DNA from 4 places in the Aliirhizobium sp. YIM B11859 genome. Region 1 is predicted to be linked to each of the others. Evidence: predicted binding sites of a transcription regulator. Region 1 holds the regulator's gene; each other region holds the start of a gene.
The links. The regulator LexA, encoded in region 1, represses DNA repair genes until DNA is damaged. The targets are predictions, from matches to a motif close to TGTTCNNNNTGTGTTCNG.
Positions count from the first base shown of each region.

Region 2: the regulator LexA is predicted to act here: its motif matches at 833-850, upstream of AC2GXZ_RS23215 (ImuA family protein).
Region 3: the regulator LexA is predicted to act here: its motif matches at 1,593-1,610, upstream of AC2GXZ_RS05485 (DNA-processing protein DprA).
Region 4: the regulator LexA is predicted to act here: its motif matches at 1,333-1,350, upstream of AC2GXZ_RS08015 (energy-coupling factor ABC transporter ATP-binding protein).

Region 1 is NZ_JBXHAY010000013.1:8,849-11,049, forward strand. Features, by position in the region: gene AC2GXZ_RS29120 (ComEC/Rec2 family competence protein) at 1-897, shown strand, start outside; gene lexA (transcriptional repressor LexA) at 878-1,594, opposite strand; gene AC2GXZ_RS29130 (VOC family protein) at 1,791-2,201, shown strand, end outside.
Region 2 is NZ_JBXHAY010000006.1:352,636-354,836, reverse strand. Features, by position in the region: gene AC2GXZ_RS23220 (Y-family DNA polymerase) at 1-93, opposite strand, end outside; gene AC2GXZ_RS23215 (ImuA family protein) at 14-766, opposite strand; gene AC2GXZ_RS23210 (hypothetical protein) at 1,469-1,924, opposite strand.
Region 3 is NZ_JBXHAY010000001.1:1,178,805-1,181,005, reverse strand. Features, by position in the region: gene AC2GXZ_RS05490 (phosphoribosyltransferase) at 4-684, opposite strand; gene AC2GXZ_RS05485 (DNA-processing protein DprA) at 685-1,452, opposite strand; gene AC2GXZ_RS05480 (hypothetical protein) at 1,687-1,962, shown strand.
Region 4 is NZ_JBXHAY010000002.1:358,190-360,390, reverse strand. Features, by position in the region: gene AC2GXZ_RS08020 (energy-coupling factor transporter transmembrane component T family protein) at 1-578, opposite strand, end outside; gene AC2GXZ_RS08015 (energy-coupling factor ABC transporter ATP-binding protein) at 578-1,276, opposite strand; gene AC2GXZ_RS08010 (winged helix-turn-helix domain-containing protein) at 1,387-2,201, shown strand, end outside.

The DNA of each region.
Region 1 (2,201 bases):
GTTGCGGGATGGGGAGGTGATTTCACCGTTGGCCAACAACATCCTTGGTTCCTGCCATTCGGGGTCTGCAGCCTGCTGCTGCTGACATTGCTGCGCACGCAGCTCAGATATCTCGGATTGCTTTTTCTTGTGGTCGCGCTGTTGCTGTTCAGGTTCGGCATGCCGGAACCGCAGTCCAGCCTTCTGATCGCGGAAGATGGCACGCTTGCAGGCTTTCGGAGTGCCGGGATGATCGCCGTCAATCGCCCGCGTGTGCCGGATTTCATTTATGGGCAGTGGAGCCGCGCCCGCCGGCTGGGGGATCCTGTCGGGCCGGTAATGCGCGACGACTGGAGTGACGCCGTCCTTCCCAAGGATCGTGCCGAACGGCTGCCGGCAAAAGTGGTCGCCATGGCGCGAAAGCGAATGCAGGAAGCGAGTGGCAGCCGTTTTGCCTGCCAGCCGAAGGCGTGGTGCGCCTTTACAGCGGGCGACGTCATCGTCGTTGTCGTCGAGGATGGTCGCTTCACAGGGGCTGCCTGTGACATTGCCGGTCTCGTCATCGCGCCACGGGCGCGGTTCGATCAGTGCCGGTCAGGGACGCCCCTGCTGAGCGGCAAAACGCTGCGCAAGACAGGCTCGCTCGAGATCGATTTTGCCGGTTCTTTTATGCCCGAGCAATGGATGGTGAAAGCAGGCATGCAGGCCGCAACACGACCGTGGAACGTTCACCGCCAATATGACTGGCGGCGTGATGTCTATGACGGGTCATTGCCTGACTGGCTGGTCGAGGCTCAACAACAACCCCCGGAAGAGCTCGGCACCATACAAAGCGCCTCATCAATTCCGGTTGCAGGACAGGGCGGTGACCTGCAGACCACGTATGATCCAGCCGAACTTAGTGATACCGGCGGATGAGGCCAACCAGCTTACCCTGAACCTTGACCCGGTCGGGCGGAAAGATGCGGGTCTCATAAGCAGGGTTGGCGGCTTCCAGCGCGATCGATCCACCCTTGCGGCGGAACCGCTTCAGCGTGGCTTCCTCGTCGTCGACAAGTGCCACGATGATATCGCCCGGGTTCGCGGTGTTGCCGTTACGGATGATAACGGTGTCGCCGTCGAGGATGCCGGCCTCGATCATCGAATCGCCCTTCACCTCCAGCGCATAATGTTCGCCGGAGCCCAGCATCTCGACAGGCACGGAAATATCATGGGTGTTGTTCTGAATGGCCGAAATCGGCACGCCGGCCGCGATGCGGCCCATGACGGGAACGCTTGCGGAGGATGGTTCGTTTACAGAGGCCGGTGCAGCGGGGGCAGGGGCGGGTATTTTTTTACCGAGGCTTCCCTCGATGACGCTCGGCGAAAAACCGCGCTTGGGCTGCAGCGTCTGCACATAGGATTCGGGAAGCTTGATGACTTCGAGCGCACGGGCCCGGTTCGGTAGCCTGCGGATGAAGCCGCGCTCTTCCAGCGCCGTAATCAGCCGGTGAATGCCCGATTTGGAGGCGAGGTCGAGCGCATCCTTCATCTCGTCGAAAGAAGGTGGGATGCCGGACTCCTTCATACGTTCATGTATGAACAGAAGCAGTTCCTGTTGCTTGCGGGTGAGCATCTTGATGCACCTTCAGATTTGAAACAAATGCAGAACGGACACTATATGTTCCATATGTGTTCCGCAAGTCCCTAAATTTTCGTGAAAACATCATAACTTTCTGAGATGCCGGATGACGTTCTCAGTCGGAATCTACTTGCGCTTGCCGGCGGTCTGCCCAATCTACTGCCGGCGGATCAAAGTCTGGGGGACGTGCGTGACTGCAAGGAAAATCGATCATCTCGTTTTGCCGGTCGGCAACCTCGTCCTGGCACGGGAACGGCTGTCGGCACTTGGGTTCACCGTGGCGCCGGACGGCCTTCACCCGTTCGGCACGGCCAATGCCTGTATCTTCCTGGAGGACGGCACCTATCTGGAGCCGTTGGCGCTGGCCGACCGTCGTAAAGCGGGGGCGGCGGTCAAGCGCGGCAACGTCTTCGTTGAACGCGACATGGCCTTTCGCGGACGCCGGGGGCGCCAGGGGCTTTCGGCGATCGTGGTTGCAAGCGACGACGCGTCAGGCGATCACCGGCGTTTTGTCGAGAACGGAATATCCGCCGGAGAGCCGCTGGAGTTCGCACGTATCATCAAGTCACCGGAAGGCGACGAAAGAGAAGGTCGGTTCCGG
Region 2 (2,201 bases), on a different contig from region 1:
GGCGATCGGGCGCTCATCCGGAATAGCGGGATCGTCCCGTCTGATCCTGTCCGTGGCCAGATCCGGAAGATAGATGGATACGACCCTTGTCATCACACGCTCCGACGTAAAACTCAGCACACTCGCCCGCACGCGATCTCATCAACTCAAGAAACCATTGCGGCCTTCCGATCCCTGGAACCGGAAGCTCCTGCGATGGCAGCACGCTCACCCGCCATCTCGTGGTGGACGCCGTCGGCTGGCCGAAGTCGTTTGCCTCTGTCTGGCGCCGCCATCGCCGTACCGCCAAAGCGATAGTCCCGGTTCGCTCGGCGACGAGCTGAAGCCTTCTGCTGACGACCATCGGTAGCCTCACAAGTTCTCCGACGACCGCCCCCAGGCCGCCATAGGAAAGCGCCTCCTCCATGTTGGCGGCAACGTCCTCCTCCTTGTCGCTCTCGACGAAGATTACTCTCTTTGGATGCAGCCCAGCCTGAGCCAGCGCAGGAAAAAAAAGATCCGGACGGGTCAAGCACCAGACCACTGGTCCCTTGGTCCTGGCTGCAACTCCCGCGGCAAATAAAGCAGCCGCGGCTCCATCCACCGTTCCCGAGCCGCCGCCCGCAAACTCGTGCAGAGCGCCGAGGACCAGTCCACCGCCAGGAAGAATTCCGTCGAGTTCCGCGACGCCGAATGGAAGACAGCCAGCCTTCTTCGTGCCCTCTCCTTCTATCGAAGAGATGCGGTCACGCAGATCTGCGAGGACTTGAGCGCGGACAGCCGACATCGTTCGCGGAATCCTTTCGGGTCGCGGTGGTTGGAGAGAACGGCTTCATGCCGCCAGAACGCTTGATGTTCTGTATCTGTTCCGTTAGCTGGAAAGAGTCAAGCGGGTGAAAAATAGGAATAGAGTCTCATAATTTTAGCGAATTCTCAGATTCTCCGTTTTGAATCAGATCGCTAGGGACGAGTTTCGCAAGGATATGATGATGAAAGAAAAAGTCCGGGGACCGCGCCAGTTTATCAAATCGGGCGGAGTGGATAATTGAAACGCTATAACTCCAATGTTCTCGATCTGACCGCCACGCTGCGGCATGTGAAGGTTTCCGTCATCGCGATCGAATGCCGCGCATGCGGCCGCTCCGACGAACTCGAGCGGCAGGTGCTGGTTCGAAAGCACGGTGCAGGGACAACTCTCGCGCAAGTGCGGAGGATGGCGGCGATGGGATGTGAGCGGCTTGTAGGCGCCGATGGGGACCAATGTCAGGCAAGGTTTCGGTGTCTGGAGCGTTCGAACGATTAGCGATCGCCGATCCGCTGGCGCGGGCCGGAGCGCCAGTCTCCCTCGGATCGGAATGGCGAAAGGCCACTCAAGGCGCAGCTCTTGATATACCTGGCGAGACTAGCATCATCAATCAAATGCCCGCGGATGCCTCTTCTGTTTTACGGCCGGACCGATAAGCTTCTACAATCGCCTTCTGATTGGCCGTTAGGCCATCCTCCCCCGCGTTTCAGGCGAAATCAGTCCCAGTTCAGTCAATAAGCTGCTCACTACGCCAGTTCGCTTGACGTCAACACGATCTTCGGTGTCCTTCAGCATCGCGACCAGAGCGTCATGCTGGGGACCTTTGGGGCCATTATCGAGGAAAGCGACGACTGGCGTGACAGTCTCATGGCTGCCGGATGGCAGGTTTCCACGGTGAAGAACCATCATCGAGCCCTGACGATCCACCCCGATCGACCAGGTGTCGCCGTTCGAACTGCGCGAGAACTCCCTGACGTCGGTGAGCGCAGACGCATCGGACGACGTTCGTCGAGTCCCCGCACCACAGTATTCAACACGATGCAGATTGGCGTCAGCATTTTTGGCAAGCGTTTCGCGGTTTGCATCAGCATCTTCGCCAGTCCGCGCGGCGTCGCTGGTCGGGTCGAGCTCTTGAACCATGTCTTAATATCCTGTCGCTGGGGTTGCGTTCATTCGAAACGTCAAAGGCTAACCGTCCATACGCGAGAACGGTTCCAACACGGTGCGATCGTTGCTCGACAGCTCCCGGCGCGGCCTTTCGCGTCCAGCACACGACATCTTTGATCTTACAAGCCAGGCAAAAGACCCTTCCCGTCACGAAAAACTTAAAAATACGACAGCCGACGAGGCAACCCTCCGGACGGAGAGCAGTTACTCCTAAAGGCATCGCCCGTGACAAGGTCAGGACAAAGTAGAC
Region 3 (2,201 bases), on a different contig from region 1:
CGGTCATGCCTCGGCCGGTTGGTAATCGTAGGTTTCCTCGTCCAGTTTTAACAACTGCCGCTTGAAAGGCTTCGTATTGAAATCGTAGACCGTCCTTCCGCAGGCGATGGCGAAAATAACGCGAGCACCAGCTTCCTCTAAAACCTCTTTCGCCGCCAAAATCGATGCTCCGGTCGATAAGACATCGTCGACAAGGACGACATCGCGCCCATCGACGTCGCCTCGAACTGACAGGTATTGCTTCCAATAGGCACGTTTGTGGTGCTTCCCGCCCCCGTGAGCCTTTGGCAAGGCTTTCGTCCACCGTAGGCCATCGTGAATTTGTCCACGGTGATCCTTGTCCTTCAGGGCTTCCGCCAGCATCCACAGTGAACGGTATCCTGCTTTGATACTAGGTTGGGCGTCCTTAGATGGAACCGGAATGAGCAGCACATTCTCCGGGGCCTCCTCTAAATCGAGGGTCGAGGCAACGAACTGACCAAACGACGCACGAGCGCGTTTGACATTCGTGGGTCCAATCTTGACCCTGCTTCCGTTTCGGAAGGCAATCGTGAAGGGGGTTTTGTATTGACCAGTCTTAACCGCCCATACAAACAGGTAGGAATCCCAAAATTCGGGTTTACGCTTCGCGCGTTCGAGATGCGCTCGCTCTGAGTAGTAAGCGCTGATGAAATGCACATCCATTTAAGCGATCCGCGACAGGATATCCTCAACCCCAGTAAGAACCACCGTCCTCGGGTTATCCAGGAACCGCTTTGGCCATGATATTTCGGGATTTTCCACAACAGAACGCATGATAAAAAGCCAACGGCCCAGACGAATGCATTCAGACGCTTGATGGAGAGTACCTGAGGTGTCCGACGCTTCTACGATAACGCTTCCATCGGAAAGCGCAGCCATCAATCGGTTTCTTTTCGGAAAATCGGACTGGAACGTCCTTTGACCCGGATAGAATTGAGAAACCAGCAAGTGCCGTTCATAAATCTCCTGCTGCAACTTTCGATTTTCGGCGGGATAAACCTTATCGAGAGGCGTACCGATTACGGAAACGGTGCGCCCGCCAGCCTCAATGGCCGAGGTGTGCGCGATTGTATCAACGCCTTTTGCCAATCCACTGGTGACGACAACGCCTTCGACCGCTAATAGACGAGAAATCCGAGACGCACGCAGAGCACCTTCGTCGGAAACCGATCTCGCACCAATTACCGAGATCATTCGTCGTTTGAGGAGTTCAATTTCGCCAGAGACAAATATCGTGGGATCACGCTCCTCTGGTTTTTTGAAAAGGCCCTCCTGCTCTTTGAGCATTGGGCGGCCAGCGAAGTCCATCAAGTCACCGAGAGGCAAAGAGATAACGTTGGTCGGAGCGTTGTAGCCCGACTTAGTGATGGCATTGCTGCCAGAGTTTCGCCTCACAGCGTCGTCTTTATCTCGATGCATACCTGTTAGCATTCCAACGCTCCCGAAATGCCCTGCCTTTATTGATACTGTGATTCTGGCGGAACCTTAAAGAGTTCCTGATGATCATTTCGCATAACGCAGCACCCGTCCGTCCGTTTCCTTGGCCCTCGACAAAGCATTGGGCGACCATTTGTTCCCTTTATGTTCTTTTTCGCCGTATTTCAATGGCCGCCCACTTCTCTATATTCCGCTGCCAGTGGCGGGCTTCCAGTGAAAGGTGCTTAAATGTCGCGCAAGCCCTCAGGCAAACCTCCAGAAGTGCTGACCGTAATCATCTCCGACCCCATCACGATGTGGGAGAAACTCGCTTGGGACGTCGATCAGTATCAGGATATCCAAAGAGCGCATCCCCAGGAACGTCAGCCGTTGGCATTTGCTGCAATCAACGTCTGTATCGCAGCATGGAGTTTGGAACAGTGGGCGAAGACAGCTTGGACTCGAAAGGAACGCGACAGCGGTGAAAAGGCAAGCGAGTCTGATTTCTACGCGATTGTTCGGTAAAAGGTACCCGGTCAAGGCGTCTGCACGGACATTGCTAACACCGCGAAACACGCCAAGCATCGAGATGAAGGATGGATAGGTGGCGAAGCTCGTCTCGAATGGCAGGAAGGCGATGAGGACGGGCCTTCCACGTTCGTGCTGATGCATGTTGATCCGTCTGGCGCAAAAAGCACCTTGGCTTACAACACGTTTGAAAATGTCCGTAACGACTGGTGGACATGCCTTGTGTTCATGGGCTT
Region 4 (2,201 bases), on a different contig from region 1:
TCAATGGCCGAGGCAATCTCGTCGGCGCTGCGAAGGGTGGTGATGATCAGGGGTACGATGACGGAGACCGGGCGCGGTTTCAACCCGCGCGCGTGGTGGGCATCGCGAATGAATTCGTATCGCCCGATGATTTCCGGCACGAAGCGGATGACGAGACCGATCGAAAGTCCCACATCCTGCGCCCTCACAAGGCCGATCCGCTCCAGCGGCGAGGCGGCGCGGGTGATCACCTCGATGAAATCACCGGTCGTGGTCGTCGCCGTGACGAGGCTGGCAAACAGTGCCAATGCAGACAGCCGCAACAGCGCGACAAGCCCCTCGACAGGGCTGTTGAAAACGGCGGTAAACAGCGCAACGACGCCGATGATCAGCGCATAGGAACGCATGCGATGCCAGATTTCGCCGGCACTGATTCGCAACAGCATATGCCCCGCAAGAGCGGTTATCGCGGCAACTGCCAGCAGGACCGGCATCTGGATCGTGAACAGGCCAAGGCTGATCAGCGTCAGTGCGGCAAGTTTCAGGGCCGCCGGCAAGCGGTGAAGGATGCTGTCGCCGTCGATATGCAGCGAGCGCATCATGCCTGCACCTCGTAACCCGCCCCATGCATATTTCTGTATCGGCCGATCACCTCGTCCGGCATCCCATCTGCCACGATACGCCCCGCATCGAACATCAGCACCCGATCGAAACCCGACAACAGGCCCAGATCATGGGTGATGACGATGACGTCCTCGGGCAGTGTCCGGATCGTATGGTCCACCAGGTTTCGGTTCTTGAGGTCGAGCTGATTGGTCGGCTCGTCCATCACCAGAATGCCCGGCTGGGTGACGAGCACCGAGGCAAGCGCGGCCAGCTGAAGCTCGCCGCCGGAAAGCTCGTGCGCGCGCCGCGCACCGAGATGGCTAATGCCGAAACGGGCAAGCACGCCATCCACCGCCGCCGCCACATCAGGCTTCGACAGCTTGCGGGATTTCAGCCCCAGCGCGATATCTTCGGAAAGGATCGGCAAAATGATCTGGTTCTGCGGGTTCTGGAAGATGAAGCCGCTCTGGCTGCGCGCCTCGTCCTCTTGCGTTACCGTATCGAAACCGTTGACCGTCACCTGGCCTGACGACGGTTTGACAAGCCCGTTGATCATCCGCGCAAAGGTCGTCTTGCCCGAACCGTTCAGCCCGATAATGCCGATGCGCCGCTCGGTCAGCGTCACCGTCAGCGGGTGAATGACTGTGCGGCCTTCGAAGCGAACCTCGACGTCTTTATAACGAATGTCCAAATTCGCTCCCCGATATCTCCTGGCGTCTATAGACCGGAATTACAGACGGGGGAATTCGGAACAAAAAAAGAACATTGAAAAGAGGGCCGCAACGCCATACGTTTGGATCCATGGCGATTCTGATCCCGAACGAACAGGCACGGCAGATCTTCCTGGAGCGGCAGCAGCTTTCCGCTTCGCCCGGCCGCGCTCTGCCGAAGGCCGGCCTGCTGCAATTGATCGACGATCTGGGCTTCGTCCAGGTGGACAGTATCGCGACCGTCGAGCGCGCCCATCACATGATCCTGTTTTCCCGCAACCAGACTTATCGGCGGGAGCACCTGACCGCACTTCTGGAAAAGGATGGCGAGCTTTTCGAGCATTGGACGCATGACGCCTCGATCATTCCCGCGCGTCTCTTCCGCTATTGGAAACATCGTTTCCGCCGCCGCGAGCCTGTTCTGGCCGAGCGCTGGCGCAAATGGCATGGGGAAGGTTTCGATTCCGCTTTTGACGACACGTTCCGCCATATCGCCGAAAACGGGGCGATCATGTCGCGTGACATGAAGGTCGAGGATCACAAGTCGGGCGGCTGGTGGAACTGGCACCCGAACAAGACCGCGCTCGAATATTACTGGCATATCGGCAAGCTTTCGATCGCCGGCCGGATGAATTTCCAGAAGATCTATGATCTCACCGAGCGTGTGATTGCCGCCCATCACCACGAGCCGGAGGTCGAACACGATGAATTCGTCGACTGGGCTTGCCGCAGCGCATTGAAGCGGCTGGGTTTCGCCACGTCCGGCGAGATTGCCGCCTTCTGGGATATCGTCACGCCGAACGAGGCACGCGACTGGATTTTGGCGCATCGCGACGAACTGGTCGAGGTGGTGATCGGCACCGCCGACGGCAGCAAACCGCGCGCCTCCTTTGCCCTTGATGGTTT